Regions from separate parts of the Micromonospora sp. ABR4_055 genome, predicted to be linked through region 1. Evidence: riboswitches for the same ligand, from Rfam matches in the RefSeq annotation. Region 1 holds a riboswitch; each other region holds the start of a gene.
The links. A riboswitch is a leader RNA that binds a small molecule or an ion and turns the genes downstream of it on or off. The one in region 1 is predicted to bind cobalamin.
Positions count from the first base shown of each region.

Region 1 (7,903 bases):
GACCGACGCGGCGACCAGCGCCGCCAACGCCTCGACCGAGGCGCGGGCCTCGGCGGTGCGTTCGACCGCCGGCACCAGACCCAGGTGCCGCGAGGGGGTGTCGACCGACGGCTGTCGACGTAGCACCCCGAGCACCGGGGTGCCGACCTCCGCGCAGGCGTCCCGCAGCACCTGTGCGTGCCGGTCGGAGCCGACCCGGTTGAGAATCACCCCGGCGATGTGGACCTGACCGAACGACCGGAAGCCGTGCACCAGGGCAGCCACCGACCGGCTCTGCCCGGCCGCGTCGACGACCAGCAGCACGGGCGCGGCCAGCAGCGCCGCGACGTGCGCGGTGGAACCGACGTCACCGGCACCCACCCGGCCGTCGTAGAGACCCATCACGCCCTCGATCACGGCCAGATCGACGCCGGCGACACCGTGCGCGAACAGCGGCGCGACCAGGTCCTCGCCGACCAGCACCGGGTCCAGGTTGCGGCCCGGCCGACCGGCGGCGAGCGCGTGGTAGCCGGGATCGATGTAGTCCGGGCCGACCTTGAACCCGGCGACCCGGACCCCACGTTCGGCGAAGGCGGCGAGCAGGCCGGTGGCCACCGTGGTCTTGCCGTGGCCGGAGCCGGGTGCGGCGATCACCACCCGGGGTACGGCTACCACTCGATGCCCTGCTGACCCTTGCGTCCGGCATCCATCGGATGCTTGACCTTGGTCATCTCGGTCACCAGGTCGGCGAGGTCGATCAGCTCCGGCGCGGCGTCGCGGCCGGTGATCACCACATGCTGGCTGCCCGGCCGGTCGCGTAGCACCGACACCACCTCGGCGACGTCGATCCAGCCCCACTTGATCGGGTAGGTGAACTCGTCCAGCACGTAGAACCGGTACGCCTCGGCGGCCAGGTCCCGACGGATCTGCGCCCAACCTTCGGCGGCCTCGGCGGCGTGGTCGCGTTCGGTGCCGGGGCGCTGGATCCAGGACCAGCCCTCCCCCATCTTGTGCCAGGTCACCGGCGCCCCTCGGCCCGACTCACCGAGGGTACGTAGGGCCGCCTCCTCACCCACCTTCCACTTCGGAGACTTGACGAACTGGTAGACGACCACCGGCCAGCCGGTCGACCAGGCCCGCAGCGCCATCCCGAACGCCGCCGTCGACTTGCCCTTACCGGGGCCGGTGTGCACCGCGAGCACCGGCTGGCGACGCCGGGCCCGGGTGGTCAGCCCATCGTCGGGAACGTGTTCCGGTCTTCCCTGTGGCATCAGGCCGCCCTCAGCCGGTCGTGGACATCCGGACCCGACGCCGCCAACGCGGCCAGCGGCAGCCACTGCGCGGTGAAGCCGGCCGCGAGCCGGCGGGCCAGACCGAGCCGCACCGGGCCGGCCTCGCAGTCGAGCACCACCATCGGCGTACCGGCGAGCACCGGTGCCAGCGTCGTCGGGTCCGGTCCGGCGGTCGCCCGCCCGTCGGTGACCAGCAGGACCAGCGGCCGACGGCGCGGGTCCCGGCGGTGCTCGGCGGCGACGGTGGCCGCGGCGACGCGCAGCCCGGCGGCGATCGGGGTACGGCCACCGGTGCGCAGCTGCGCCAGCTTGGCGACGGCCACCTCGTGGCTGCTGGTCGGCGGCAGCACCACGTCGGCGGCGGCACCCCGAAAGGTGATCATCCCGATCCGGTCCCGCCGGTGGTAGGCGTCGCGCAGCAGCGACAGCACGGCGGTCTTGACCACCGTCATTCGCTGCCGGGCCGCCATCGACCCAGAGGCGTCGACCACGAACAGGATCAGGTTCGCCTCCTGGCCGACGTAGCGGGCCTGGCGCAGGTCGGCGGGGGTGATCCGGCGGGCACCCCGGGACGCGGCGGCGCGCACCGTTGCCGGTAGATGCACCGTCGACGGCCGTCCGGTCGGCGACCCGGCGCCGACTACCCGGCCCCGGTCGGCGTGGGCCGCCGAACGTCGGCCGGGCGTCGCGCCCGCACCGAGCCCGGGGAGCCGCAGTGTCCGGGGCCGGTACGCGGGCCCGGCCGCCGCCGGAGCCGGACCGCCCGGCGGTACGCCGTCCGGCTGCTCGGCACCGACCGCCGGACCGTCGGCGTCTGCCGTAGCTGGCTCAGGATGCCGGCCGGCGTCCGAGTCGGGCGCGCCGGGTGGCGGCCCACCGTCCGAGTCGGGCGGGCCGGGTGGCGGCCCACCGTCCGGTAGTGGCGGACCCGGCGGCGGAGGAGGATCGGGATCGTCGCCGCACTCGTCACGCAGCACCTCGTCGAGGCGCTGCTCGTCGGCGCCGGGCGGGTCGAGCGGGTCACGGCGCCGCCGGTGCGGCAGCGCCAGCCGGGCTGCCTCGGCGACCTCGGCGGCGGTGACCGCCGGTTGGCCCCGCCAGGCGGCCAGCGCGACGGCGGCGCGGGCCATCACGATGTCGGCCCGCATACCGTCCACCTGGTACGCCAGGCAGATCCGGGCGATCCGGTCGATCTCGGCATCGGGCAGCGTGACCGCAGGCAGGGCCGCCCGCGCATCGCGTACCCGCAGTGCGAGCTGGTTGTCGGCGGACTGCCAGCGGTCCGCGAACGCCACCGGGTCGGTCTCGTACGCGAGCCGACGGCGCACCACCTCGGCCCGGTCCGCCACCAGGGTCGGTGCGGCCACCGACACCATCAGCCCGAAGCGGTCCAGCAACTGTGGACGCGGCTCGCCCTCCTCCGGGTTCATCGTGCCGACCAGCAGGAACCGGGCGGCGTGGCTGACCGACACCCCGTCGCGTTCGACGTGGGCCCGGCCCATCGCCGCCGCGTCCAGCAGCAGGTCCACCAGATGGTCCGGCAACAGGTTGACCTCGTCGACGTAGAGCAGGCCCCGGTGCGCGGCGGCGAGCAGCCCCGGCTCGTACGCCTTCACGCCGGCGCTGAGCACCCGCTGGATGTCGAGGGTGCCGACCACCCGGTCCTCAGTGGCGCCGACCGGCAACTCGACCAGTGCGGCCGGGCCGCCACGCGCGGTCACCGGCGCGGTGTGCGGCCCGTCCGGGCAGGCCGGGTCCGGGGCCGCCGGGTCGCAGGCGAACCGGCAGCCGAGCACCCGGTCGACCTCCGGTAGCAGCCCGGCCAGCGCGCGGACGATCGTCGACTTCGCGGTGCCCTTCTCACCCCGGATGAGCACTCCGCCGATGCCGGGGTGCACCGCGGCGAGCAGCAGGGCCTGCCGCAGGTCGGGCAGGCCGACGACGGCGGTGAACGGGTACGGCGTCATGGCAGGGGCCGACAGGTGTGCATGGTGAATCCCTCCCGCGGGTGTCCACGCCCGCGTACCGGTGGACCAGCGAGCGGCCGGAGTCTCCTGGCTGCCGGATCGACGTCGCGTCCCGAGCCTTCCCGCCATCGGGGCAGTGGCTGTCTCAGGGGGACGCGACTCACCGGTCACAGTGGCGGGACCGCCCCGGATTCGCACCGGGTTCCTCCGCGCACCGCTCGTGCCGGTCATGCTCCCCCACCCGCGGTCCACCGTCAATGTGGCGCCGGTCCCGTTGCCGGCCACGGCCACAGCCATTGCCCGGCCGGTCACGACGGCGGTACGCTGCGCATGCCACGGTGTTCGGGAAGCCGGTGTGAGTCCGGCGTGGTCCTCGCCACTGTGACCGGGAAGTGTCCGATCCACCATGCCACTGGGCCGACGACGGTCCGGGAAGGCGGGACGGCTGCGACGATCCGGGAGCCAGGAGACCGGCCGTGGCACGCACCGCATCGCCACGAGGCATGGACGAGGGGATTTCCTGGCATGACTGCACCTTCTGTCGGCGGAGAGGTCACCACCACCGCCATCCGCGTACCGCTCGCCGGTTGGTTGCTGGCCGCCGTCGCGGCGGTCGTCATCTACCTGGTCGCGCAGGACAACGGGCTGGTGCTGGCCGGTGCCGCCGAGTTCATGCACGAGTTCACCCACGACGGCCGGCACGCCCTCGGCGTACCGTGCCACTGAGCGGCGGCCAAGCTCCGATGACTACCTACCCGTTCCGCGCGGTGCTGGGCCGCGGACTGCTCGCCGGTACGGCCGCCGGCGCGGCAGGTGCGGTGGCGGCCCTGCTGATCGTCGAACCGCAGATCGAGTCGGCGCTGGTCGTCGAGGAGGCCCGCGCTGCGACCGGGACGGCCGGACACAGCCACGACGAGGAGTTGGTCGGTCGGGCCATGCAGGTCCTCGGCGGGCTGGTCGCCACCGTCGCGGTGGCGCTGTGCCTGGCGTTGATCGTCGCCGTGGTCTTCGCGGCGACCCGGCACCTGCTGCCCGGCCGCGACGACTTCCGCCGCGTGGGGCTGCTCGCCGGGCTCGGCTTCGTCGTGGTGGCGCTGCTACCGGCGATCCACTTCCCGGCCAACCCGCCGGGCGTCGGCGACCCGGACACCGTCAACCAGCGCACCGGGCAGTATCTGTCGTTCATCATCGCCGCGGCCGCCGTCACCTGGCTGGCGCTGCTGACCCACCGGCGGCTGACCGGCTGGGCGCGGCCGGCTCCCTACCGGACGGTGGTCGCGGCGGCGCTGGCCGTCGTCGGGTACGCCCTGCTGCTGGCGTTCTCGCCGGCAACCGGGGTCGACGTGCCCGCCGATATCCCGGCGGCGCTGCTGTGGGAGTTCCGGCTCGCCTCGCTGGCGCAGCTCGCCACGATGTGGACGGTTTTCGGGGTGGTGTTCGGACTGCTGCTCACCCCGGCCCGGACCGGTGACCGGCGGCCCACGCTCGCCAACGTCGCGTGACGGCGGAGCTTGGCCCGGCGGGACCGGCACCCGGGCACCCCGCCCGGGTGACCGTCTGCCGGGGCTGCTGCTGCGGCACCCGCCGCAAACACCCGGACGTCGACCACGACCGGCAGCTCGACCTACTGCGCGCGGCCGCGCCGGTACGGGTGTCCGACTGCCTCAACGCCTGTGACCGGTCCAATGTGGTGGTGGTGCAGCCAGCGGTGTTGGCCCGCCGACTGGGTGCCCGCCCGGTGTGGCTCGGCGGGGTGCACGACGAGACGGCACTGTCGAGCGTCGTCGACTGGATCGCCACCGGCGGGCCGGGCCTGGCCGCACCGCCGGACCGGCTCGCCGGGCTGCGCTTCGCCGCCCCCCGCTGGGGAAAGTCCGCCCCGACGTCCTGACCGCGTAGTGCCGTCGCTTGCCGGCCACCGCGTTCCGGCGGCCGACAAGCGCCGCCCCCGAACGCGCGCCTGCCCGGATCACGGTCACCCATTGGCGCACGTTCGACAAGGTACGGCGCGAACCGATTGCACAATCGTGCAACCGTCCGGTGCCGTGGCTTCTCCCCTACGGCGTTGTTACTGTGCTGAGCTGACGGCTGTGACACGGGGAACGGGGAGCATCAGGACGCACGGCCCGACTGCGGTTGCACCACTGACCCGGTGGGGCGCCTCACCCGATGCCGATCTGGTCTACCGGGCGCTGACCATGCTCGGTGCCCGCAGCAGCGGTCAGTTCGCCCACGAGCTGGGGCTGACCCGCAAACGCGTCAAGGTCGCACTCGACGAACTGAACGGCCTGACGGCGGCCGTGCCGACCGCCGCCGGCTGGCGGCCGTTGCCAGCCGGTCCGGTCATCGCGCGGCTTCGCCGGCCAGCGCAGCCGGTACGGCGACAGGACGTCTGGCGCCAGCATTTCCGTACCGTGCACGGCATCGACCTGCCCGGCCCGGACGATCCGGCGGTACGCAGCCTGGGCAGCCGGGCCGCCGCCCGCGACCGGGTGCGGCGGCTGGTCGCCGCCGAACGGCACGAACATCTGACCATCAACACCGAAGTGATCAGCGCGGCGGCCTCGGCGGAGGCGATTCCGCTGGACCGCAGCCAGCTGGACAGGGGTATCCGGGTCCGGGTTCTGCAGCGGCCGCCCACCATCGACGACCACAGCCGCTATGATCCTCGTGGCAGCTACCCTGGCGTGACTGTCGGCAAGCGGCGTGTCCGCCACGCCGGTGGCCGCAGGTACGCCGACGCCGTCATGGGCGGCTTCGCCGATCCCCACCAGCGATCCGACCATCACGGACTGGTGGACTCCGGCTGGCTGCGCCACCGGCCAGTTGAGCGGCCTCGTGGCGGACCCCGACCTCGGTACGGTGCTGCCCGGGCGAGGCGGCGCTCTGCACCACCTACACGGACAACTACCGGTTCGGGGTCGCGGTGTTCCGCCCCGATGACAGGCCGGCCTTCGTCTTCCGCTCCCAGTTGGTGCCGTACCACCCGACCGACGCCTCACCGGTGCGGATCGTGTTTCCGGGCGGGGTGCCACCGGCGAACCGGGGCGTCTGTCTGATGCGCTCGGAGCAGGTCCGCCTGGCCTGCGTCGAACTCGTCGGTGAGCCGGACGGCACGGTGGCCGCCCGACCGATCCCGGTCGACCACCCGCTGGTCGTCAAAATGATCACCTTCGATGATCAGACGGAACTGCCCGTGCCGAGTCCGGGCTGCGCCAACTGTGTGGCGTTCCCCGAGGAACAGTGACCGCCGGGGCCGTCGGGCAGGCGGGACAGGTCCGGCTGCGGCAGCGTGCCACAGCCGGACCGGGGACGATCAGCGACCGGCGGTGCCGTAGTACGCGGTGCGCATGATCTGCTGCATGTCGTTGAGCATCGGCATCCGCAGGTTGGCCGGTGCGCACTGCGGCCATGCCGATCACCTCGTTCGGTCGGCACCGGCGGCACCCCGCCGCCGGTGCGCGACCTCATCGTCACCCGGTACGGTGATCGGTCGCTGCCGCCGTACGTGCCCGATCGCCGGGACCTAGGTCAGCCGACGATCGATCCACTGTGGCCGCTTGACTTTCCGGTCAGCTTGTGGAGCGCGCCGCCGCCAACTCCCGGGCCTTGGCCGGCCAGGTCGGCAGGCTGGCAGTGGCCCGTACCCCGGCGGCGCGGACCGCCGCGCGCAGCGCCGCCTCGTCGGTCGCACCCAACTGCTCGTACGTGCGGATCCCGGCGGACTGCAGGGCGGCGGCCATCTTCGGCCCGATGCCCTCGATGCGCCGGAAGTCGTCCGCCGGCCCAGCCTCGGGGGCGGCGGGCGACTCAGCGGTAGACGGCTCGACGGCGGCGGGCGGGTCGACGGCGGGCGGGTCGACGGCGGGCGGGTCGACGGCCGGCACCTGCTCAGGGCTGGCCGCATCGGCGGTAGTGGCCGGCTCGACACTGGCCGGCTCGACACTGACCGGCTCAACACTGACCGGCTCGGCCGTGTCATCCGCAGCGGGCTCGACGGGAGTCTCGGTGGCGGGCTCGGTCTTGACCGGGTCGGCCGGCGATGCGGGTTCCGGACGGGCCGGGTCGGCCGGCGACGGCTCCTCCGAGGTGGTGGTCGGCGGCTCGACGGCGGCAGCCGCCTCAGGCTTCACCGGGGCGTCCTTGCCGGCGGCGGACCGGCGGCTCATCACGAGCCACCCCGCGACTGCACCGAGCAACACCACGACCAGCAGAATCAGTATGTTTCCGAGGGACCAGTCCACGGCAAACCTCCAGCACCAAAAGTCAGAATCGCGAAAGGGTCTCGTTGTGGCCTTGTCGCTGTCAACCTACGGGCAGTCGCAAGGCGCTTCGAGGGCAGGTCGGTCCCGCTACTCTTCGCCAACCACAGTGGGACGGTGCGTGCCACCGAAGAACGGGGAGCGCACTCCCCGCGGGTGCAGTTCAGCCGGGTCCACGTCACCTGACTCGACCCGCCCGGTGACCGCGCGTACCAACGTCGGCCGGTCCCATCCACGCGCCGCCCGCAGCGGTGCCAGTGTGGTGCCCGCCGACAGCGCCACCACCAGGTCCGCCGCCGGGGCGGTCAGCCACGGCGCCATGCCGAGGCCGTCGGCCAGGTCGACACCGTGGACGGCGAGCTCGACGACCCGGGTGGCCTGGAAGTCGGTCAACGTCATCAGG
Region 1 covers NZ_JBSWXD010000107.1:2,548-10,450, forward strand. The annotation lists gene ACXAHD_RS22080 (cobyrinate a,c-diamide synthase) at 1-654, opposite strand, end outside; gene cobO (cob(I)yrinic acid a,c-diamide adenosyltransferase) at 648-1,250, opposite strand; gene ACXAHD_RS22090 (VWA domain-containing protein) at 1,250-3,238, opposite strand; cobalamin riboswitch at 3,319-3,446, opposite strand; cobalamin riboswitch at 3,558-3,731, shown strand; gene ACXAHD_RS22095 (CbtB-domain containing protein) at 3,764-3,964, shown strand; gene ACXAHD_RS22100 (CbtA family protein) at 3,982-4,740, shown strand; gene ACXAHD_RS22105 (hypothetical protein) at 4,788-5,129, shown strand; gene ACXAHD_RS22110 (hypothetical protein) at 5,401-6,024, opposite strand; gene ACXAHD_RS22115 (hypothetical protein) at 6,165-6,485, shown strand; gene ACXAHD_RS22120 (helix-hairpin-helix domain-containing protein) at 6,811-7,407, opposite strand; gene ACXAHD_RS22125 (maleylpyruvate isomerase N-terminal domain-containing protein) at 7,591-7,903, opposite strand, start outside.

Region 2 (7,903 bases), on a different contig from region 1:
CATCGCGCTGCCGCCGCGTCGTCCCCGGACCGCCAGGTGTTCCAGTCCGCCATGGTCGATCAAAGCCTGCTTGGACTCGGCGGCGCCGATGAAGCCGACCGGTACGCCGAGCACCGCCGCCGGCCGGCCGGCACCGGCGTCGACCAGCTCCAACAGTCGGAACAACGCGGTCGGTGCGTTGCCGACGGCGACCACCGCGCCGTCGAGGCGGTCGCCCCACAGTTCGACGGCCGCAGCGCTGCGGGTGGTGCCCAGCCGATCGGCCAGCTCAGGCACCCGGGGATCGGACAGGGTGCACAGCACCGGGTTGGCGGCCGGCAGCCGGCGTCGGGTGACCCCGGCGGCCACCATCGTGGCGTCGCAGAGGATCGACGCGCCGGCGCGCAGCGCGGCCCGGGCCGCCACCACCACCTGCGGCGAGAAGACCAGGTCGTCGACCAGGTCGACCATCCCGCAGGCGTGGATCATCCGGACGGCGACCCGGGCCTGTTCGGCGGTGAGCCGGCTCAGGTCGGCCTCGGCGCGGATGGTGGCGAACGACTGCCGGTAGATCTCGGCCCCGTCGCGGACGTGGTCCATCACGGCTCCTCGCGTGCGGTGCGGACGGCGGCGGCCAGCGCCGCCCCTGGTAGGACGTGGACGGTGGGGCGGCCGGGCGCGCTCACCTGGTAGCCGTCGCCGGTGGCGAGGACCCGCAGCGCCGGTCCCGCTGGGGTGCCGCAGCCGCGCTCACAGCCGATCCAGTGCACCGGCAAGTGCGCCCCACTGGCCGCGGCCGGCCGGCCGGCGTGCGTCGCCGCCGCGTCGGCCCGTACGTCGGCCCGCGACCGGGCACAGCCGGGACGGCCCGCGCAGGCGGTGACGCCGAGCCACGGCGACCCGGGGTCGGTGTCGAGACCCGCACGGTGCAGCCGGCGCGCCCAGCCGGGTGCGTCGGTGAGCCGAGGCAGCACCACGGTCCGCCACGGGGTGATCCGCGCCTGCGGTGCGGCGGCGGCGAGCAGGTCGGCCTGCGCGGCGGTGAGCTGACCCAGCGGTACGGCGAGCACGAGTGCCTGGTCGCCGTCGGGGCGGCGCAGCACGCCCACCGGCGGTACGCCGGACCGTCGCGGTGCGGTCGGCGGGTCGGCCGCGACCCGGTGGACGCCCGGCGTGGTGGCGAGCGCCGCGACGAACCGTGCCAGTTCGGCGGCGGCGAGGTCGCCGATGCGCCAGATGGTGCCGGCCACGGCACGTTCGTCGGCGAGGAAGATCCGGGCGGCGGCGACCGCCACCCGGACCGCGTCGGTCGGCGTGGTCCGTAGGCCGTGGTCGACCCCGGCGAGCCGGATACCGACCCGGCCGTCCGACCCGGGCAGCAGGCCCACGTCGGGGCGCGCCGCGACGGTGGCGCCCCGACCGTCGTCGACGGCGAACAGGAACCGGCCGGAGAGGCGGGTCAGCTGTGGCTGTGCGCAGATCGCCGCGTCGAGGGCGCGGACCTGCGCCGCGACGTCCCACCGAGGCACACTGTCCACACCGGCCAGTGGGGAGCCGAGGATGTTGCGGGCCCGGTCGTGTCCGGGTGCGGGCAGCAGCCCGGCCGCGCTCAGCCGGCCGGCGAGCACCCCGGCGGCGTCGGCGGCCACCCCCCGCAGTTGTACGTTGGCCCGGCTGGTCAGCTCCAGGTGTCCGTCACCGAGGTCACGGGCGGCGGCGGCCAGTACGGTCAGCTGGCCGGCGGCTAGCAGCCCACCGGGGCAGCGGACCCGGGCGAGGTGCCCGTCGGCGGCCGGATGCAGCGCCAGCGTGCCGGGGCAGGCATCGGGGCCGCCCCGGACGGGCGGCAGCGGCGAGGCGGACACGCGGCGGATACTACGGGCTGCCACGGGAGGCGACGCCCTCGCGGCGAATAGATCACACCTTGACGAAACGTCCCCGGGTCGTGACAGTGGTCGGTAGCCAACTGCGGCGGCAAGTGGAGGAAGCCGGTGTGATTCCGGCGCGGTCCCGCCACTGTCACCGGGGAGCGGACCCCACCGACGGCCACGGCCCCGATCCACGGGGCGGGAAGGCCGGGGCGAGCCTCGATCCGGGAGCCAGGAGACTCCGGTCGCCGCGACCGACGACCCGGGGCGCGGACCCCGAGGGAGGACCAGGCGTCCGATGATGCTACTTCTGTCCACTTCAGATACTGATTTGCTGAGTGGACGGGCCAGCGGTGCCGACTGGCGCCTGGCGAACCCGGCCCGGCTGTCGGTCGACGACCTCACGCCCCTGCTTGCCGACGTCGACCTCGTGGTGGTCCGGCTGCTCGGCGGCCGCCGGGCCTGGCCGGACGGACTGGACGCGCTGCTGACCGACGGACGCCCAGTGGTGGTACTCAGCGGCGAACAGGCACCCGACGCCGCCCTGATGGAGCTGTCCACCGTACCGGCCGGGGTGGCCGCCGAGGCCCACGCCTATCTGGCCCACGGCGGCCCGGCCAATCTGGCCGAACTGCACCGATTCCTGTCCGACACGGTGCTGCTCACCGGGCACGGCTTCGCCGCGCCGCGGCCGGCCCCGGAGTGGGGCGTACTGGAACGCCCGAACGTGCCGACCGGACCGGGCCAGCCGACCGTGGCGGTGCTCTACTACCGGGCCCACCACCTGGCCGGCAACACCGGCTTCGTGCACGCCCTGTGCGACGCGGTCGACGCCGCCGGCGGTCGGGCGCTGCCGGTCTACTGCGCCTCGCTGCGCTCGCCCGACCCGCAGCTGCTGGCCACCCTGCGCCAGGCCGACGCCCTGGTGGTGACGGTGCTGGCCGCTGGCGGAACCCGGCCGGCGACCGCCTCCGCCGGGGGCGACGACGACGCCTGGGACGTCGGCGCGCTCGCCGAACTGGACGTGCCGATCCTGCAGGGACTCTGCCTGACCAGCTCCCGCCAGACCTGGGCGGCCACCGACGACGGGTTGTCCCCGTTGGACGCCGCCACCCAGGTGGCCATCCCCGAGTTCGACGGCCGGCTGATCACCGTGCCGTTCTCGTTCAAGGAGATCGACGCCGACGGGCTGTCGGTCTACGTCGCCGACCCGCAGCGGGCCGCCCGGGTGGCCGGGATCGCCGTCCGCCACGGCGCGCTGCGGCACATCGCGGCGGGCGACAAACGGATCGCGGTGCTGCTGTCGGCGTACCCGACCAAGCACGCCCGGATCGGCAACGCGGTCGGGCTCGACACCCCCGCCAGTGTGCTGGCGCTGCTGTCGACGTTGCGCGACGCCGGCTACGACGTGGGGCCGCCCGACGGCCCCGACGCGCTGCCGGGGCTGGCCGACGGCGACGGCGACGCGTTGATGCACGCGCTGATCGCCGCCGGCGGGCAGGACCCGGACTGGCTCACCGAGGAGCAGCTGGCCGGCAACCCGGTGCGCATCCCGGCCGCCGACTACCGTCGCTGGTACGCCGAGTTCCCGACCGAGCTACGGGAACAGGTCGAACGGCACTGGGGTCCGCCGCCGGGCGAGCTGTACGTCGACCGGTCCCGGGATCCGGACGGCGAGATCGTGCTGGCCGCGCTGCGTACCGGCAACATCGTGCTGCTGGTGCAGCCGCCGCGCGGCTTCGGGGCCAACCCGGTGGCCATCTACCACGACCCGGACCTGCCGCCGAGTCACCACTACCTGGCCGCGTACCGGTGGCTGGAGCACAGCTTCGGCGCGCACGCCGTGGTGCACGTCGGCAAGCACGGCAACCTGGAGTGGCTACCGGGCAAGACGGTCGGACTCAGCGCCGACTGCGGGCCGGACGCCGCCCTCGGCGACCTGCCGCTGATCTACCCGTTCCTGGTCAACGACCCCGGCGAGGGCACCCAGGCCAAACGCCGGGCACACGCCACCCTGATCGACCACCTGGTGCCGCCGATGGCCCGGGCGGACAGTTACGGCGACATCGCCCGGCTGGAGCAGCTGCTCGACGAGCACGCGAACATCGCCACACTGGACCCGGCCAAACTGCCGGCGATCCGGGCGCAGATCTGGACGCTGATCCAGGCCGCCCGGCTCGACCACGACCTCGGTCTGAACGACCGGCCGCACGACGCCGAGTTCGACGACTTCCTGCTGCACGTCGACGGCTGGCTCTGCGAGATCAAGGACGTGCAGATCCGTGACGGGCTGCACGTGCTCGGGTCGGCGCCGGTCGGCGCGGCCCGGGTCGACCTGGTGCTGGCGATGCTGCGGGCCCGGCAGATGTGGGCCGGGCAGGTGGCCGCGCTGCCCGGCCTGCGGGAGGCGCTGGGCCTGGACGAGTCCGGCACCGACCGTGACGACACCGACGCGGCCGAGGCGACCGCCCGGGAGCTGGTCGCGGCGATGGAGGAGCACGGCTGGCGGTCGGACGCCGTCGCCGAGGTCGCCAAGCGCGTGCTCGGCGCCGACGGACGGGCCGCGCTGGTCACCCGGATTCTGGACTTCGCGGCGACCGAGGTGGTCCCCCGGCTGGCCCGCACCACCGACGAGCTGGCCCACGTCGCGCACGCGCTGGCCGGCGGGTACGTGCCGGCCGGGCCGAGCGGGTCGCCGTTGCGTGGATTGATCAACGTGCTACCGACCGGGCGCAACTTCTACTCGGTGGACCCGAAGGCGGTGCCGAGCCGGCTGGCCTGGGAGACCGGGCAGGCGATGGCGGAGTCGCTGCTGGCCCGCTACCGGGCCGACGCCGGCGACTGGCCTCGCTCGGTGGGACTGTCGGTGTGGGGCACGTCGGCGATGCGGACCGCCGGTGACGACATCGCCGAAGTGCTGGCGCTGCTCGGCGTACGGCCGGTGTGGGACGAGGCGTCGCGGCGGGTGACCGGCGTCACGGTGGTCCCGGCCGAGGAGCTGGGCCGGCCGCGCATCGACGTGACGGTGCGGATCTCGGGCTTCTTCCGCGACGCGTTCCCGCATGTGGTGGCCATGTTGGACGACGCGGTCCGACTGGTCGCGGCCCTCGACGAGCCCGACGAGGTGAACTTCGTCGCCGCGCACGCCCGCGCCGACCTGGCCGCCCACGGTGACACCCGGCGGGCCACCATGCGGATCTTCGGCTCCAAGCCGGGCACCTACGGTGCCGGGCTGCTGCAGCTGATCGACAGCCGCAACTGGCGCGACGACGCCGACCTGGCCGAGGTGTACGCGGTGTGGGGCGGCTACGCCTACGGCCGGGACCTCGACGGCGCGCCGGCCCGCGACCAGATGGAGTCGGCGTACCGGCGGATCGCGGTCGCGGCGAAGAACATCGACACCCGCGAACACGACATCGCCGACTCCGACGACTACTTCCAGTACCACGGCGGCATGATCGCCACCGTCCGGGCGTTGACCGGGTCGGCCCCGGCTGCCTACGTCGGCGACAGCACCCGGCCGGAGGCGGTGCGCACCCGCGCCCTGCACGAGGAGACCGCTCGCATCTTCCGGGCCCGGGTGGTGAACCCGCGCTGGCTGGCGGCGATGCGCCGGCACGGCTACAAGGGGGCGTTCGAGCTGGCCGCCACCGTCGACTACCTGTTCGGCTACGACGCCACCGCCGGGGTGGTAGCCGACTGGATGTACGACAAACTGGCCGAGACGTACGTGCTCGACGAGGTCAATCAGCGGTTCCTGACCGAGTCGAACCCGTGGGCGTTGCACGGCATCACCGAGCGGCTGCTGGAGGCGGCCGACCGCAAACTGTGGGAGTACCCCGACCCGGCGGTGCTGGACGGGCTGCGGGAGGTGTTCCTGCGGACCGAGGGCGACCTGGAGGACCGCGCCGGGTGACCGCGCATCCCGGCGGCGGACCGGCGGCATCCCGCGTAGGGTCGAGGCATGAGTGCGGCGGCGTCGGGAAGCATCCGGTACGACGGGACCACGGTCGCCGGTGCGCAGCCGGAGAGCGTCCTGCTACCCGGCCACGATGTACCGTTGGGCCGCTACACGACGGTCCGGCGGCTGCTGCCGCAGCGACCCCGGCGCATGGTCGGTGCCTGGTGTTTCGTGGACCACTTCGGGCCGGACGACGTGGCCGGGCGGCCCGGCATGCAGATTCCGCCGCACCCGCACACCGGGCTGCAGACGGTGACCTGGCTGGTCGACGGGGAGATCCTGCACCGGGACAGCCTGGGCAGTATGCAGTCGATCGTGCCGGGGCAGCTCAACCTGATGACCGCCGGACACGGGATCGCCCACTCGGAGCAGTCGCCGCCGGCGCATCCGCCGGTGATGCACGGGCTGCAGCTGTGGGTGGCGTTGCCGGAGTCGGCCAGGCACGGGGAGCCGCGGTTCGAGCACCACGCCGCGCTGCCGCAGGTCGGTGCCGGCGACGCGGGGCTCACCGTGGTGGTCGGCGAGTACGCCGGCGTCCGGTCCCCGGCCCGGATGGCCAGCCCGATCGTCGGAGCACAGATCGACATCGGCAGCCCCGCGCCCGTCGAGCTGACGCTGCGCGACGATTTCGAGTACGCCCTGCTGGCGATGTCCGGCACGGCCCGGGTCGACGGGGTGGAGCTGGCCCAGGGTGGGCTGCTCTATCTGGGTGAGGGTCGGTCGGCGTCGACAGTGACCGCCGCCGACGGTGATGCCCGGCTGTTCCTGCTCGGCGGTGAGCCGTTCGAGGAGCCGCTCGTCATGTGGTGGAATTTCGTCGCCCGCAGCCACGAGGAGCTGGTGGCGGCCCGCGACGACTGGGCGGCCGGCCACCGGTTCGGCACGGTGACCGGTTGTGTGGACGCCCCGCTACCGGCACCGGAGATGCCGATCACCCGGATCAAGGCCCGCGACCGGCACGGTCGCACCGTCGGCTGACCGTCGCACGGCGACTCACGGGCGTCGACGTATCGAAATTCTTCGTTCACAATCTTTACTGTTAACTGTCTTTACGCTAACTTCGTCGGCAACGGCCGGCCGCCCCCACCGCCACCCACGACGTGCGGAGCGCCCCCATGCAACGACGACTTCTCCTGCCCCTGCTCGCCACCGGCACCATCCTCGGCACCCTGCTGGTCGCCACGCCGGCCAGCGCCCACGGCTACGTCTCCTACCCGCCCAGCCGACAGGCGATGTGCGCGCAGGGCCGGGTCGCCAGCTGCGGCCCGATCGTGTGGGAGCCGCAGAGCGTCGAAGGCCCCAAGGGGCAGCGCACCTGCCACGGCGGGGTGAGCCGGTTCGCCATTCTCGACGACGACAGCGTCAACTGGCCGGCCACCACGGTCGGCGGGGCGGCCACCTTCACCTGGACGCTGACCGCCCGGCATGCCACCAGCACCTGGGAGTACTTCGTCGGCAGCACCCGGATCGCCGTGTTCGACGACGGCGGCCGGCAGCCCAACGCCACCGTGTCGCACACCGTGCACCTCGGTGGCCGCACCGGCCGGCACAAAGTGCTGGCGATCTGGAATGTCGCCGACACCACGAACGCCTTCTACTCCTGCGTGGACGTCCAGATCGGTGGAGGTCCGGGCCCGTCGCCGACCCCACCCCCGCCGTCACCCACTCCGACGCCACCGCCGCCGACCACCGCGCCCCCGACGCCAACGCCCACCGCGTCACCCGGTCAGCCCGGTGGCACCTGGGCCGCCGGCACTGCGTACCAGGTCGGTGCCGTCGTCAGCTACGCCGGCGTCGACTACCGGTGCCGGCAGGCACACACCGCCCTCGTCGGCTGGGAACCGCCGAACGTGCCGGCACTGTGGCAACGGCTCTGACCGGTCGGTGCATGATGTACACATGTCGCAACCGCTCGGTCGACCGTTCTGGCGGTTCTGGAGCGCCGCCACCCTCGCCAACAACGGTGACGGGATCCGCCTCGCCGCCCTCCCGCTGCTGGCCCTGTCGCTGACCGGGGACCCGCTCGGGCTGGCCGTCGTCGCCACCGCGCAGACCCTGCCGTGGCTCGTCGCCGGGCTGGCCGCCGGCACGCTTG
Region 2 covers NZ_JBSWXD010000023.1:1,503-9,405, reverse strand. The annotation lists gene ACXAHD_RS08590 (precorrin-8X methylmutase) at 1-579, opposite strand, end outside; gene ACXAHD_RS08585 (precorrin-3B synthase) at 579-1,844, opposite strand; cobalamin riboswitch at 1,962-2,088, shown strand; gene cobN (cobaltochelatase subunit CobN) at 2,146-5,763, shown strand; gene ACXAHD_RS08575 (pirin family protein) at 5,812-6,786, shown strand; gene ACXAHD_RS08570 (lytic polysaccharide monooxygenase) at 6,924-7,685, shown strand; partial or broken gene ACXAHD_RS08565 (MFS transporter) at 7,708-7,903, shown strand, end outside.
Region 2: another riboswitch for cobalamin. It lies ahead of cobN (cobaltochelatase subunit CobN); the one in region 1 lies ahead of ACXAHD_RS22090 (VWA domain-containing protein).

Region 3 (7,903 bases), on a different contig from region 1:
CACGAGTCCGGCGTACCGCTGGAAGATCTCCTCCCAGATCCGCACGTGTTCCTCGGGCGAGCGGGGCCGCTGCCGGGGGTCGGTGCTGGTGGCCATGTCGGCACGGCCGTGGAAGAACGGCGAAACCAGGACGGGCAGGTCGCTGACCTCGCGCAGCCGGGCCGCGAGGGTGGTGTTGATGTCGAGGATCCGCAGGCTGGTGTCGGTGGTCTCGTGCGGCAGGTACCAGCCGCGCAGCGCCGGTGAATCGCCGTAGCGTTGCCACATCTCGTCGATGACGGCGAGGTTGACGTCGACCTCGGTCCGCCAGTCGTAGCGGTACCAGTGGTAATGCGAGTCGTACAGGCCAAGGAAGAAGTCGATGTTCCGTTCGGCGGCGAGGTCGAGGAAGAGCCGGACCAGGTCGACGTGGACCGGCAGCGCGGGCAGCCGGTCGGTCACCGCCCGGCTCGGGCAGGCCAGCCGCTCGCCCAGGCCGAGCCGGATGAGCACGACGGTGTCGATCCCGGCTTCGACGAAGGTGTCGAACTCGCGGGCCCATTCCCGCCCGCCCCAGTTCTGCGACGGAATGTCGACGCTGATCTCGTCGAGGAAGGTGCCACTGATCGCCTGGTACGGCATGGACGTTCCTTTCACGGTTGGTGCGGCTACGGTCACTTCAGTCCCTTCGTCGCGATGCCCTCGACGAAATACCGCTGCCCCAGCAGGAAAATGATCAAGGCGGGGAGGGTGAACATGACGCTGGCCGCCATCAACGGACCCCAGTCGACGCCGTGCTCGGAGAAGAACGCGTACAGCCCGACCGACAGCGTGTACTGGCTGCTGTCGGTGAGATAGATGAGCGGGTTGAGGAAGTCGGTCCAGGTCCAGACGAACTGGAACACCGCCACGGTGGCCAGCGCCGGCCGGGCCAGCGGAAGCACGATCCGCCAGTACACCCGGAACTCCGAGGCGCCGTCGAGCCGCGCCGCGTCGAGCAGCTCGTCCGGGATCCCGACGAGAAACTGGCGGAGCATGAAGATGAAGAACGGGATGCCGAAGAAGCTCGGTACGACCAACGGGAAGTAGGTACCGACCAGGCCGATCTTGTTCCACAGCAGGTACAGCGGAACGAGGGTCACCTGCGGCGGCAACATCATCGAGCCGAGAACGAGCGCCAGCATCAGGCCACGACCGGGCCAGTGCAGCTTCGCCAGGGAGTACGCCACCAGCGGGCAGGACACCAGGCTGCCGACGACGCAGAGCCCGGAGACCAGCAGGGTGTTGCCGAGGTAACGCCAGAACGGCATCGCCGACAGGGCCGCCTCGAAGTTGCCGAACTCCCACTGCTCGGGCAGCAGCCGCGGTGGCAACGAGAACACCTCGGCGGGCGGTTTCAGAGCGGTGCCGATCATGACGACGAACGGGAACAGCATGCCGAGCGCGATCGCCCAGACGAGCGCGTGGCGGCCGGCGAACCGCGCTTTTCTATCCATAGTGAACCCATCGACGCGAGGTGAGCATCAGGACCGCGGTGACGGCGAGCGTGACGAGGAACAGCACCCAGGCGAGCGCCGACGCGTAGCCCATCTTCAGGAACACGAACGCGTTCTGGTACACGTACATCCCGTAGGTCAGCAGCGAGTCGTCGGGACCGCCGGCGGCCGCGTTGAGCCGGGTCTGCGCCAGCAGGTAGGGCTGGGTGAACATCTGCAGGCTGGTGATCAGCCCGACGATCAGCTGGAACAGCGTCACCGGGCTGATCGCCGGCCAGGTCACCGCCCGGAACCGCTGCCACGGCCCGGCCCCGTCGACCAGCGCCGCCTCGTAGGTCTCACTCGGCACGTCCTTGAGCGCGGCCAGGTAGATGACGGTCGTGCCGCCGACCATCCACAGCCCGATCAGGATGATCGCCGGCTTGGTGAACGTCGGGTCCTCCAACCAGTTCGGCTGCGGCAGGTGCAGCAGGCCGAGAATCCGGTTGAAGTAGCCGTACTGTGCGTTGAGCAGCCAACGCCAGACGTACACGCTGACCACGATCGGGATGATCGTCGGCAGGTAGACGATGGCCCGGTAGATCGGCAGGCCGCGTACCCGCGAATTGAGCGCCAGCGCGAACCCCAGCGACAGTGCCAGGGCGAGCGGTACGCCGAACACGGTCAGGTACAGCGTGTTGAACAGTGCCCTGGTGAACCGCTCGTCGGCGACCATGGTGCGGTAGTTGTCGACGCCGACGAAGGTCGGCGGCTGGAACAGGTTGAAGTCGGTGAAGCTGTAGTACCCCGACGCGACGATCGGTCCGAGGATCAGCACCACGAAGCCGACCAGCCAGGGGCTCGCGAACGCCAGCCCCAACCGGAGCTGGCGCCGCGAGGTTGTGGATCTACGGGGCATAGGAGTTGGCCTTGTCCGCCACGTCGGCGAGTCCCTCAGCGGGCGACGTGCGTTGCTGGGCGATGTCGTCGAAGGCCTGACCGAGGTCGCTGGTGTACTCGGCGGACCACGGCGTGCTGGCCAGCGACTGGGCGTTCGGGCTGCGCAGGGCGTCGAGCCAGGTCGAGAACTGCGGCAGCGTGTCGTAGCGCGGGTCGTCGAGCAGCGAAATCCGGGCCGGCAGGTTGCCCAGCGCCAAGGTGAACTGGACCATCGCGTCCTCGGACAGCAGGTACTTCATGAACTCCCACGCCTCCTCGGGGTGCTTGGCGTTACGCGGGATGAACAGCGTGCTGGTGGTGACCTGGGTGGTGCCGGCGAGTTCCGGCTGCGCCGCCGGGTACGGCAGCGGCGCCACACCCCAGTCCAGGTTGGGGGCGAACTTGTCGATGAACACCGACTGCCACTCGCCGTCGATGATCGTGGCCACCTTGTCGACGTAGAACGGGTTCTGCGCGGAGGCGTACTCACCGAAGCCGGAGGTGAAGTCGCGGACTTCCGCCACCCCGTACGTGCCGGGGATGTTCCCGGTGTAGAACTCCAGGCCGGCGACGTTGCCGGGGTCGGCCGGGGTGGGCCGGCCGGACTGATCGTCCCAGGCCCCGCCGAACATGAACCCGAGCGTGGTGAACGATGTGTTGATCTCGGCGTTGGCGTAGCCGAGCTGGGTGATCGTGCCGTCGGCGTCCCGCTTGGTGAGCTTGGCGATCTGCTCCGCCCACTCCTCGGTGGTCTCCGGCGGACCGTCGATGCCGGCCTCGGCGTAGAGCTTCTTGTTGTACATCAGCATCTGCGCGTGCAGGGCGATCGGCATCGAGTAGGTCTGGCCCTCGTACTGCATCTGGGACATCGCCGCCGGCACGAAGTCGGCGGTGTCGAGCCCGTCGGCCTCGATGAAGTCGTCCAGCGGGGCCAGGATGCCCTTGCTGGCCCAGGCCCCGACGCCGTTGCCGAAGTGGTCGGAGATGTCGAACCTGCCCTGCGCGCCGGACATCGACGTCAGCTGCTTCTGGAAGTCCGGGTTGGAGACCCCCCGGACCTCGATCTGGTCCTGGCTGGCGTTGAAGTCGGCGATGATTTCCTCGAGCGCTTCGGCCTCCGCACCGGCCCACAGGTAGGAGAAGACCACCTCGACCTTGTCGCCGCCGCCGTCCGAGTCGCCACAGGCACCGAGCGCTGTGGCGAGTACGCCGGCCACCGCCGCGGCGGTGGCCCGCCGGAAAGATTCGCGTCTCACGTGCACCTCCAAAGATCATCTTTGGTCTAGTCCAATTGTCAGTGCGGGTAGCGTAGACCGGCAGGCAGCATCGCGCTAGTATCATTTTGGTTTAGACCAGCCGCCCCTGGAGCTGACACCTCGGATGACCGCGACCAAGCATGAGCTGCTCCGCAGCCACCTGCAGAACCTCATCGAACGCGAGCTGGCCCCGGACGAGCGACTGCCCACCGAGCGCGATCTGGCCCAGGAGTTCGGCGTCAGCCGGATGACCGTGCGTCAGGCCCTCGAACGCCTGGAAAACGAGCGGCTCGTCTACCGGGTACGCGGCGCCGGCACCTTCGTGGCCCGACCAGCCATCACGAAGAGCATCGAGCTCACATCATTCAGTGACGACATGCGTCGCCGTGGACTGACCCCAGGTTCGCACCTGCGCACCGCCGAGTCGATACCGGCCGGCGCGAACGTCGGCTTCGCGCTGGGCCTGAGCCCGGCGGACGAGGTCGTGCACCTGGAGCGGGTCCGGATCGCCGACGGCGTCCCGATGTGCATCGAGCACACCTATCTCTCGGCGGCGCTCGTCCCGAAGCTGCTCGACCGGCCGTTCGACAACTCGCTCTACGACCTGCTCCGGGACCATTACCACATCCGGCTCGTCCGGGCGGAGCAGTCCATCCGGGCCACGGTCCTGGACGAGGCGACGGCCACCCTGCTGCAGGTCCCGGCCTTCAGCCCGGCCCTGCTGGTCGAGCGGACAGCCTACGACCAGCGGGACCGCCCGGTGGAACGGGCCATGTCGACGTACCGGGGCGACCGCTACGCCTTCGAGATCGAGGTGGTCCGCCCGACCACGGACGGCACCGCCTGACAACCCCTCTCCACCGGCTGACTGCCCGGCACCGTCCGGCCGCCCGCCGGCGGTGCGCACCGTCACGCGCGATGACAGACTTCCAACCCGCAGGTCAGCGACCAGAGCCGGATCTGGGCGCTCCACCCGACACGAACCTGGACTCGCTCATGCCAGACCGGCCTCGCTGGCAAGGGCCCGACGCAGCGTCAGGCGATGCTCGCGCCGGATCTGCGCCTCCTGGTACCTACGGCGGTCGTCGTCGGTCTCCGGCGACAGTGCGGGTACCGGTCGCGGTTGTCCGTTGTCGTCGATGGCGACCATCACCAGGTGGGCGGTGGCCACCAGGGTGGGTGGGACGGCGCGGTCCCACCGGTCAGCGGTGACTGTCACGGCGATCTCCATCGAGGACCGGCCGGCCCAGGTGATCCGGGCGTCCACGTGCACGACATCGCCGACCCGTACTGCCTGGAGGAAGGCGGTTTCGTCGATTGCGGCGGTGACGGCCGGGCCCTCGGAATGGCGGGCGGCGACCACACCGGCGACGGCGTCGATCAGGTTCAGAATCCGGCCGCCGTGCACGGTGCCCATCAGGTTGGTGTGGTGCTGGTCCATGATCTGCGACAGGGTCAGCCGTGACGCGGACGGTGGGCGGCTCGGCAGAGTCGTGTCGTGCACGGGGAACGTCCTTCGAGGTGGTCGTGACCCACGGAGGGGGGCAGACCACAGCGACCTGCGGGCACGCGGGCATGCGGGCCCGAAGGTACGCGGTCCGCCCGGCCCACCCGCGAGACCGGTGGCGCCACACACCCGGTCGGTGTGTGCGGCGCGGGCAGGTCTTCGGACTCGCGGGCGCGTCCGGACCGGGGTCCGGTCTCCTACTGGCCGTCGCTTCCCAGGCGCGGGTGCGCCCAGTGCCGGTGACGGCGGTCGTTCCTGCTCACCGCTGCGGGGCAGTCCCGGATTCGCACCGGGTTCCCTCTTACGACGCCCCTTCCCGACGGGCGGGGCGAACCAGCGCTGACGCCGATGATAGCGGGCCGTCGTCCCACTGTGTGGAAGGGTGATGCGGTCTGCGGCGCGGGGTGTGCGGACCGTCTCACCGGCACGACGCGGACGGGGCAGGTGAGCCGCTGCCCAGGTATGTCGAACAGCCGAGAAGCCGGACACCCTGTCGGCACCCCACCACCCGGACCAGCACCCGCACGGCGCGTCACGGGACGATCGTTACCTGACCCGTCACCAGTTGCGTTCGAGCGATCCGAGCAGGGCCGTACCCCTGCCGCTCACCCGCGCCCGACCAGCCGTTCCAGGATGTCAGCGGCGGGGCCAGCCGCGGTAGACCGGAAGCCGGTGCCGGCCCACAGGTGAACCGACTCGGGATCCCCCGCTTTCGCCGCGGCGCGGCGCACCGGACCGGTCAGGTGGTGCAGGGCCGGATAGCCGATCGGTGCCGATTCGCTGAACCGGTCGGTGAACCTGTTCCGCAGGGCGCGGGCCGGCCGGCCGGTGAAGGCTCGGGTGACGATCGTCGTGCGGCCCCCGTGGTCGGCGAGGACGGCCCGGTGCACCGGGGAGGTGCCGGCCTCGTCAGCCCGCAGCAGGGCGGTCCCCACCATCACCGCACCGGCCCCGGCGGACAGGACCGCGGCGACCTGGCCTGGGTCGGCGAGGCCCCCTGTCGCGATCAGCGGTAGGCCCACCGACCGCCGGACTCCTGCCACCAGGTCGGGCAGGCAGATCGTCGCGGGTGGTCGCGTCGGGGTCAGGGTGCCCCAGTGACCGCCCGCAGCCGCCGACTGGACCACCAGCTCGTCGGCCCCGGCCTCCGCAGCGGCGTTGGCCTCCTCGACCGAGGTGACAGTCTGAACGGTACGGGTACCCACCCGCCGGAAGGCGGCGAACACAGACCTTGGCGGAATACCGAAGGTGAAGCTGACCACCGGTACCGGGTCGGCCAGCAGGAGGTCCACCTTGTCCGGCCAGTGATCGTCGTCCTCGACCGGGTAGGCGGGCAGCGCCACCCCGTATCGCTGCGCCTCGCCGGCCAGCAGATCCGCGTACCGGGCGTAGCTTGCCGGATCGATCCGGACCGGGTTCGGCGCGAAGAGGTTGACCCCGAACCGTCCCCGCCCTGCGGGCCGTACCGCCGCGATGTCCTCGATCAGGGCCTGCGGGGTCCGGTACCCGCCGGCGAGGAACCCCAGCCCACCCACCCGAACCGCGGCGAGTACCAGGGCAGGGGTGCTCGGGCCCCCCGCCATGGGGGCTGCCACCACCGGTAGTTCGATATCCATCGGTCTTTCCCTCCCTGGCCTGGAGACGTGCATCCGGATGCCATGTCAGGGCCGGCGCCGCCGTGGCGACCGGCGAACTGAGCCGGGGTGGGGTGCCCCGGGAGGCTCCCCAAGGTACCAAGCTGAGCCGCTGACGGGCACGACTGTCCATCGACACCGTCTGGCATGCTGCGGCGGATAGTTCCGAGGCGATGCCGGCGATCCGGGCGGACCGACGCTTCGATCTCGATAACGAGGGCTTATCGATATAATTTTTGGTATCGGGGCATCATCGAGGGCCAACCAGAGGGAGAGTCGCCATGCCAAGGCCAGTGTCACAGAAGATGGGCGTCAAGGAGGGCGCGCGGGCGTTCTTCGTCAACGCCCCGCAGACAGCGCTCGAAGCAATCGAGCTACCGGCCATCGAGGTCGCCGACGAACTGACCGGGGAATTCGACTACCTCCATCTGTTCACCATCTCCGGCACCGATCTGAACGAGGTCTTTCCCCGGCTCAAATCCCATCTCAAGGCAACGGGCACATTCTGGGTTTCGTGGCCCAAGAGCAAGCAGCTCGGAACCGACCTGACCCTTCCGAAGGTCATTCATATCGGCTATAACCACGGTTTGGTCGAGAGCACCTGCCTCAGCGTCGACAGCACCTGGTCCGCCCTGAAATTCACCCACCCCAAGAGGGGCAAGACCTACAACAACAGCTTTGGGAAGCTGCCCGACGCATAGCCCACTGTCATAATCCCGCCAACTCGCCACGGTAGCAAGCCCGGCCGGTGGACAAGACTCTCCCATCGCGCCGGGCGATCAACGAGCTTGACAGGGGAAACTATGCCTGGTTTGCTGTGCGGTACTACACACCGGTCGGTGCCAATGTAGCGAAGCCCGGGGGAATAGTGTCGTGGTAGGCAGGGATTCGAGCCCTTCGTTCCATACCTCGGCTGATCTGTCCGACAGCGACCTATTTGCCCACTTATCCCCGAATCAATCGGGCCGGCTTACCGCTTCACGGATTTCCCGAGCGGTGATCTTCGCCGTACTTTTCGGTTACTCACTGAACACACTTCTGTCAGTTATCGCCGCCGGGATACAAGGTCCGCCGCTGTTCGGTTTGGTCCTTTGTCTTGCCGCCGCCTTCGTG
Region 3 covers NZ_JBSWXD010000138.1:9,584-17,486, reverse strand. The annotation lists gene ACXAHD_RS25145 (DUF4434 domain-containing protein) at 1-621, opposite strand, end outside; gene ACXAHD_RS25140 (carbohydrate ABC transporter permease) at 654-1,475, opposite strand; gene ACXAHD_RS25135 (carbohydrate ABC transporter permease) at 1,468-2,373, opposite strand; gene ACXAHD_RS25130 (ABC transporter substrate-binding protein) at 2,363-3,649, opposite strand; gene ACXAHD_RS25125 (GntR family transcriptional regulator) at 3,774-4,496, shown strand; gene ACXAHD_RS25120 (acyl-CoA thioesterase) at 4,644-5,153, opposite strand; cobalamin riboswitch at 5,290-5,509, opposite strand; gene ACXAHD_RS25115 (nitronate monooxygenase) at 5,762-6,772, opposite strand; gene ACXAHD_RS25110 (hypothetical protein) at 7,096-7,491, shown strand; gene ACXAHD_RS25105 (sensor histidine kinase) at 7,874-7,903, shown strand, end outside.
Region 3: another riboswitch for cobalamin. It lies ahead of ACXAHD_RS25120 (acyl-CoA thioesterase); the one in region 1 lies ahead of ACXAHD_RS22090 (VWA domain-containing protein).

Region 4 (7,903 bases), on a different contig from region 1:
CCAACAGCGTGCCGCTGGGCCTGACCGCCGGGTTCTTCTCCACCGACCAGGGCGAGATCGACCACTTCCTCGACCGGATCGAAGCCGGCGTCGTCTACGTCAACCGGCCGGCCGGCGCCACCACCGGTGCCTGGCCCGGGGTGCAGCCGTTCGGCGGCTGGAAGGGCTCCGGCAGCACCGGCAAGGCCGGTGGCGGACCGTACTACCTCCAGCAGTTCCTCCGCGAGCAGTCGCAGACGGTGGTGGCCTGATGACGACGATCCCCGACTGGTTCGACCCGGACCGCCCGCAACCGCACCTGGTCACCGAACTGCCCGGACCGCAGGCCCGCGAAGTGCTGGCCCGCGACCAAGCGGTGACCAGCCCGTCGCTGCCCCGCGCCTACGCGATCGCGCCCCGGCGCGGCCACGGTACCGTCGTCGAGGACGTCGACGGCAACCTGTTCCTCGACTTCAACGCCGGGATCGCGGTCACCTCCACCGGCCACTGCCACCCGAGCGTCGTCGAAGCGGTGCAGCAGCAGGCCGCGACCCTGCTGCACTACTCGGCCAGCGACTTCTACCTGCCGCTGTACGGCCAGATGTGCCAGGCGCTGGCCGCGACCGCGCCGATGGACGGGCCGGTACGGGTCTTCCTGACCAACTCCGGGGCCGAGGCCGTCGAGGGCGCGCTGAAGCTGTCCCGGTACGCCACCGGCCGGCAGTACGTGATCAGCTTCTACGGATCGTTCCACGGCCGCACCTACGGGGCGATGACGCTGACCGGGTCGAAGTCCAAGTACCACAAGGGATTCGGCCCGCTGCTGCCCGGCGTGCTGCACGCGCCCTACGCACCAGCCTCGCTGGACTTCATCGAGGAGGTGCTGTTCGAGCACCAGGTGGATCCGAGCGAGGTCGCGGCGATCTTCGTCGAACCGATCCAGGGTGAGGGTGGCTTCATCGTGCCGCCGGCCGGCTGGCTCGCCCGGCTGCGGCGGATCTGCGACCGGCACGGGATCCTGCTCGTCGCCGACGAAGTGCAGTGCGGCATGGGCCGCACCGGCCGGATGTGGGCGATCGAGCACACCGGCGTACAGCCGGACATCCTGATCAGCGCGAAAGGCATCGCCTCCGGCCTGCCACTGGGCGCGTTCCTGGCCCGGTCCGAGCTGATGGAGGCCTGGGGTCCGGGCGCGCACGGCTCCACCTACGGCGGCAGCCCGGTGCCGTGCGCCGCCGGCCTCGCCACCCTGCGGGTCATCCAGGAGGAGGGCCTGCTCGACAACGCCACCGAGCAGGGTGAGTTCCTGCTCGCCGGGCTGCGCGAACTGCAGCAGGCGTACCCGCAGCTACTCGTCGACGTGCGCGGGGTCGGCTTGATGATCGGCGTCGAGTTCCCCACCGGCGAGATCGCCGGCCAGGTACAGCAGGCGGCGTTCAGTCGCGGCCTGCTGGTGCTGGAGGCCGGCGTCAACGCGGTACGGATGTCGCCGCCCCTGGTGATCACCCGGGCCCAGGCGCAGACCGGTCTGCGGCTGTTCGGCGCCGCCGTCGCCGAGGTTGCCGCCGACATGCAGGCCGCCGGCAACGGAAAGGTCGCCGGCAACGGAAAGGCCCCAGCCGGCGGGGAGATCGCAGCCGGCGGGGCCGTCGCCGTACCGGGATGAGCCACGTCTTCGGCCGGGTGTCCGACGACGCGCCACGGATCGCCTCGGCGTTCGGCGCGCAGCTGTGGGACACCACCGGCAAGCGCTACCTCGACGCGGCCGCCGGGGCGATCGTCGTCGGCATCGGCCACGGCGTCACCGAGGTGGTCCGGGCGCAGGCCGAGCAGGCCGGCGCGGTCGCGTACGCGCACGGCTCGATGTTCCGCGCCGACGTGCTGGAGGAGTACGCCGCCGAGCTCGCGGCCGTACTGCCGATGGACGATCCGTTGGTCTTCCCGGTCTCCGGCGGCAGCGAGGCGGTAGAGACCGCGCTGAAGATGGCCCGCGCCTACCACCTGGCCCGGGGCGAGGACCGGCACCTCGTCGTCGGCCGGGTCGGCTCCTACCACGGCAACTCCCGGGGCGCGTTGGACGTCTCCGGCCGGGCCGGGCTGCGTGCGCCGTACCTGCCGTGGCTGGGGCAGGCGGTGCACACCTCGACCCCGTACGAGTACCGCTGCCCGTTCCCGGACACCCATCCGGTCGGCTGCGGGGCGCGGCACGCGGCGGCGCTGGCGCAGCTGTGCCGGGCCCGGCCGGTCGCGGCGTTCATCGCCGAGCCGATCGCCGGGGCCGGGCTGGGTGCCTGCGTCCCGCCGGACGACTACTTGCCGGCCGTCGCCGAGGTCTGCCGCCGGTACGGAGTGCTGCTCATCGCCGACGAGGTGATGACCGGCTTTGGCCGCACCGGCACCTGGTTCGGCGTCGACCACTGGGGCGTACGCCCGGACATCCTGGTCGCGGCGAAGGGGGCCAGTTCGGGCTACTGGCCGCTGGGCTTGGCCGTCGCCGCCGGCCCGGTGCACGACACGATCGCGCGCACCGGTTTCACCCACGGGTTCACCTACTCGCACCACCTGGTCGGGGCGGCCACCGGCCGGGCGGTGCTGCGGGTGCTGCGGGAGCGTGACCTCGTCACGGCCGGCCGGCGGGCCGGCGAGTCGCTGCGCCGGGCCCTGCGCCGGGAACTGGCCGACTCGCCGTACGTCGGGGACGTCCGCGGTCGCGGCCTGCTGGTCGGCGTCGAACTGGTCGCCGACCGGCAGACCGCGCGGCCGTACGCCCGTACCGCCCGGGTCGCCGAACGGGTCGTCGCCGCCGCCCGGCACGCCGGTCTGCTGCTCTACAGCGGTACCGGCTGCGCCGACGGCGTCAACGGTGACGTGATCCTGCTCGGCCCGCCGCTGGTCGTCTCCGCCGACGAGGTCGAGGAGATCGCGGTCGGCACGGCGGCGGCGATCCGCACCGTGACGGAGCGGGCCGAGGCGGGGTAGCCGACCTTCGCGGAACAGCCGGCCCCGCCGGCCCGGGCCGGTACGCGGGTCAGAAGTCGTCGTCGAAGGTCACCGAGCCGGTCACCCCGACCTGGTACGCCGACACCCGCCGCTCGAAGAAGTTGGACAGCTCCTGCACGTCCTGCAGCTCCATGAAGGCGAACGGGTTCTTCGACCCGTACATCGGCTCGATGCCGAGCACCGCGAGCCGCCGGTCGGCGACGTGCTGCAGATACTCCCGCATGTCGGCCAATGACATCCCGGACACGCCCTGGTCGAGCAGGTCCGCGGCGAACTGCACCTCGCACTCCACCGCCTCGGCCAGCATCTGCCTGACCTGCTCCTCCATCTCGGCGTCGAACAGCTCCGGCTCCTCGGCGCGGACCGTGTCCACCACGTCGAAGGCGAACGCCATGTGCATCGACTCGTCGCGGAACACCCAGTTGGTGCCCGAGGCAAGGCCGTGCAGCAGCCCCCGGGACCGCAGGAAGTACACGTACGCGAATGCGCCGTAGAAGAACAGCCCTTCGATGCAGGCGGCGAAGCAGATCAGGTTCAGCAGGAAGGCCCGCCGGTCGGCGCGGGTACGCAGCTCCCGCAACTCAAAGATCGAGTCGATCCACCTGAAGCAGAACTCGGCCTTGCGGGCGATCGACGGGATGTTCTCCACCGCCGCGAACGCCGCGAACCGCTCCCGCTCGTCCGGCACGTAGGTGTCCAGCAGGTTCAGGTAGAACTGGACGTGCACCGCCTCCTCGAACAGCTGCCGGGACAGGTAGAGCCGGCCTTCCGGAGAGTTGACGTGCTGGTAGAGGTTGAGCACCAGGTTGTTCGCGACGATGGTGTCGCCGGTGGCGAAGAACGCCACTAGCCGGGACACCAGGTGCTGCTCGGCCGGCGACAGCTTGGCCAGATCGGCGAGGTCGGAGTGCAGGTCGACCTCCTCCACCGTCCAGGTGTTCCTGATCGCGTCCCGGAACCGGTCGAAGAACTGCGGGTACCGCATCGGGCGCAGGGTCAGATCCATGCCGGGGTCGAGCAGCAGCTGCTGCCGACCCACGCCAGTCGCGGCGTCGCTGGCGGCGGCGGTCGCGGTTGCGCTGCTGGTTTCGGAAACGGTGGTCACTGGCAGGCCTCACAACTTTCGGGGTTTTCCAGGGAGCAGGCCAACGCGTCGTCGTCGCTGGTCGCGACGACTGGCCCGGCGGTCGGCGCGATACCGACCGTGGCCTGCTGGATCCGGGTCGCCGGACGCGACCGCAGGTAATAGGTGGTCTTCAGCCCCGACTTCCAGGCGTACAGGTACATCGAGGACAGCTTGCCGATGGTCGGTGCGCTGAGGAACAGGTTCAGTGACTGCGACTGGTCGATGTACGGGGCACGGGCGGCGGCCAGGTCGATCAACGCACGTTGCGGCAGCTCCCATGCGGTACGGAACAGCTCCCGCACGTCGGCGGGCACGTTCGCGACGCCCTGCACCGACCCCTCGGCCCGCTTGATCTGTTCCCGGACCGGTGCCGTCCACAGCCCGCGTGCCTTCAGCTCGCCGACCAGGTAGGTGTTGATCTGGAGGAACTCCCCGGACATCGTCTCGCGCTTGAACAGGTTCGACACCTGCGGCTCGATGCACTCGTAGCAGCCGGCGATCGAGGCGATCGTGGCGGTCGGCGCGATCGCGACCAGCAGCGAGTTCCGCAGGCCGTGTGCGTCGATCGTCGACCGCAGTCGGGCCCACCGCTCGGGCTGGCCCGGCTCGGCCCCCCACAGGTCCGGGTGCAGCTCGCCCCGGGCGGCGCGGGTCTCGGCGTACGCCGGATGCGGGCCGAACCGTTCGGCGAGCCCGGCGGAGGTCTCCAGCGCGGTCAGGAAGATCTCCTCCTGGACGCGGGTGGACAGCTCCCGAGCCTGTGACGAGTCGAACGGCAGCCGCAACGCGAACAGCGCGTCCTGCAGGCCCATCAGCCCCAGCCCGACCGGCCGCCACCGCGGGTTCGACGCCGCCGCCTGCGCCGCCGGGTAGTAGTTGATGTCGATCACCCGGTCGAGGAACACCACGGCGGTACGGACCGTGGCGCGCAGCTTGTCCCAGTTGACGCCGTCGGCGGTGACGTGCGCGCCGAGGTTGACCGACCCGAGGTTGCACACCGCGGTCTCGGTGTCGCTGTTGACCTCGAGGATCTCGGTGCACAGATTGGACAGGTGGATCGTGTTGCCCGGCGCGCCGGTCTGGTTGGACAGCCGGTTCGCGGCGTCCTTGAACGTCATCCAGCCGTTGCCGGTCTGCGCCAGGGTGCGCATCATCCGCCCGTACAGGTCGCGGGCCTTGACCGTCCGGACCGCTTTCTTCTCCGCCGCGCGGTACGCCTCGTCGAACGCCTCGCCGTACAGGTCGGGTAGCTCGGGTGCGTCGGACGGGTCGATCAGCGACCAGTCGGCGTCCGCCTCGACCCGCCGCATGAACTCGTCCGGGATCCAGTTGGCCAGGTTGAGGTTGTGGGTGCGCCGGGCGTCCTCGCCGGTGTTGTCCCGCAGCTCCAGGAACTCCTCGACGTCCGGGTGCCACGGCTCCAGGTAGACGCAGGCGGCGCCCTTGCGGCGGCCGCCCTGGTTGACCGCCGCGACCCCGGCGTCGAGGGTCTTGAGGAACGGCACGATGCCGTTCGACCTGCCGTTGGTGCCCCGGATCAGCGCGCCCCGGCCACGGATCCGCGACCAGGAGATGCCGATCCCGCCGGAGAACTTCGACAGCTTCGCCACCTGGTGGTAACGCTCGTAGATCGAGTCGAGCTCGTCGCGCGGCGAGTCGACCAGGAAGCACGACGACATCTGGGTGTGCCGGGTGCCCGAGTTGAACAGGGTCGGTGAGCTGGGCAGGTAGGCCAGGCTGGACATCAGCCGGTAGAAGTCGATCGCCTCGGCCGGCGTCTGGGACAGCCCGCAGGCCACCCGCAGCAGCCAGTACTGCGGCGTCTCCACCACCAGCCGGGTGCGCGGATGCCGCAGCAGGTAGCGATCGGCCACCGTACGCAGCCCGAAGTACTCGAAGCGCCGGTCGCCGTCGACGTCCACTGCGTCGTCGAGTTTGCGGGCGTTGCGGGCCACGAACGCGGCGGTGTCGTCGCCGATCAGCCCGAGGCCGTGGGCGTAGCGGATGGACTGGCTGAAGCTCGCCACCTGCTGGCCGCGGACCTCCTTGTCCACGTAGGCGGCGAGCAGCCGGGCCGCCAGTTTCGAGTACTGCGGCTCCTCGCCGATCAGCTCCGCCGCCGTCTGGATCGACAGCTTGTCCAGCTCGGCGGTCGTCGCTCCGTCGTACAGTCCGCTGATCGTCTTGGTCGCCACCCGCAGCGGATCGACCTCGTCCAGGTCGGTGACCCAGCGTTCGACCGCCTTGACGATCTTGTTGACGTCCACCGGTTCGGTGTCGCCGTTGCGCTTGCGCACCTGCATCGCGTGCCGGCGCTGCTCGGCAACCGTGCGGTCGGGCGCGGCCGTGTCGGGCGCGGCCCGGTCGTGAATCGTCGTCATGTCCCCCTCCTCATGCCTGTCCACCGGTCGACGGACACGCGGGGAGGACGCCGCCGGTCACCCACCTGGCGGCTGCTCCGCCGGGTGTCGACCGGTCGTCGGCGTCGGCCGTCCCGCGCGGCCTTCGACCGCCGCACGCGTCGCGTGCGGCACGCTGGCAGGTCTTCGGACTCGTGGGCGCCGTGTTCGTGCCTACTGGCCGTCGCTTCCCGGACCCGCGACGGGTCCAGTGCTCGGTGACGGCGGTCGTACCCACTCACCGCTGCGGGGCAGTCCCGGACTCACACCGGGTTCCCTCTTGCCTCGACCACCGCCGAGGGGTGGTCGAACCAGCTGCGAGGTACACCATATATGGGTGCGAGCCAGAAGACGCAACACCAGATACTGTGTTCGGCGTGTCGCGACGTCAGGTCGCTGCCAGGTACGCGGAGGAGGGTCCGTCGGGTGAGAACCGTGGTGTGGGGTGGGCACGGGGCGATGCTCGGCCGACTCCTCGTCCTCGTCGTCGGCATGCTCAGCATCCAGGCGACCGGGCTGCGGCCCGGTGCCAGCGGTGGCGACGGGGTCGGCGGAGGAGGTGGCGGCATGGCGGCTGGCGCCGAGCCAGTCATCGACCTCGACCGGCGCTGACCTGGCCGGCTCAACCGGCGCTGACCTGGCCGGCTCGACCGGCGCTGACCCGGCGGGCGAGCAGCGCGGCACCGGCCAGCACGGCGGCGTTACCGAGCCGGGCGGTCCGCACCGGCAGCCGGTCGATGCCGGGCAGCGCCGCCGTGTGCAGCGCGGCGCGCACCCCCGCGACGAACCGGTCACCGAGTCCGACCACGCCGCCGCCGAGGACGACCACCTCGGGGTCCAACAGGTTGGCGGCGGTGGCCAACCCGGCACCGAGCACCTGGGCCGCCAGATCGGTCACCTCGACCGCAACCGGGTCGCCGGCGGCGGCCGCCGCCGCGACCTCCTCCAGCGGCGGCGGTGCGCCGCGACCGGTCCGGGCCGCGTACTCGGCGGCGATCGCCGGACCAGCCGCGTACGCCTCGACGTGGTCGACCGCGCCGCAGCCACAGCGTCGGCCGAAGTGCCGGGCGGCCGGCAGATGCCCGACGCTGCCGGCGAACCCGTGCCGGCCCACCACCAGCTCGCCGCCGACCACGATCGCGCCGCCGATCCCGGTGCCGGCGGCGACGACGAGCGCGTCCCGGGCGTCGGCGGCGGCACCGCAGGATGCCTCGCCGACAGCCATCGCGTGTACGTCGTTGGACACCACGACCGGCAGGTCGAGGGCGGCGGTGAACGCCGCCCGCACGTCGGTGCCCCGCCAGCCGGGCAGGGTGTCGGTGGCGTGGGCGACCCGACCCGCCGGGTCGACGGTGCCGGCGGTGCCGACCCCGCAGGCGACCGGGGTCCGCGCCGCCTC
Region 4 covers NZ_JBSWXD010000161.1:6,874-14,776, forward strand. The annotation lists gene ACXAHD_RS26975 (aldehyde dehydrogenase family protein) at 1-251, shown strand, start outside; gene ACXAHD_RS26980 (aminotransferase class III-fold pyridoxal phosphate-dependent enzyme) at 251-1,645, shown strand; gene ACXAHD_RS26985 (aminotransferase family protein) at 1,642-2,958, shown strand; gene ACXAHD_RS26990 (ribonucleotide-diphosphate reductase subunit beta) at 3,008-3,985, opposite strand; gene ACXAHD_RS26995 (ribonucleoside-diphosphate reductase subunit alpha) at 4,081-6,486, opposite strand; cobalamin riboswitch at 6,626-6,835, opposite strand; gene ACXAHD_RS27000 (hypothetical protein) at 6,931-7,116, shown strand; partial or broken gene ACXAHD_RS27005 (ROK family protein) at 7,127-7,903, opposite strand, start outside.
Region 4: another riboswitch for cobalamin. It lies ahead of ACXAHD_RS26995 (ribonucleoside-diphosphate reductase subunit alpha); the one in region 1 lies ahead of ACXAHD_RS22090 (VWA domain-containing protein).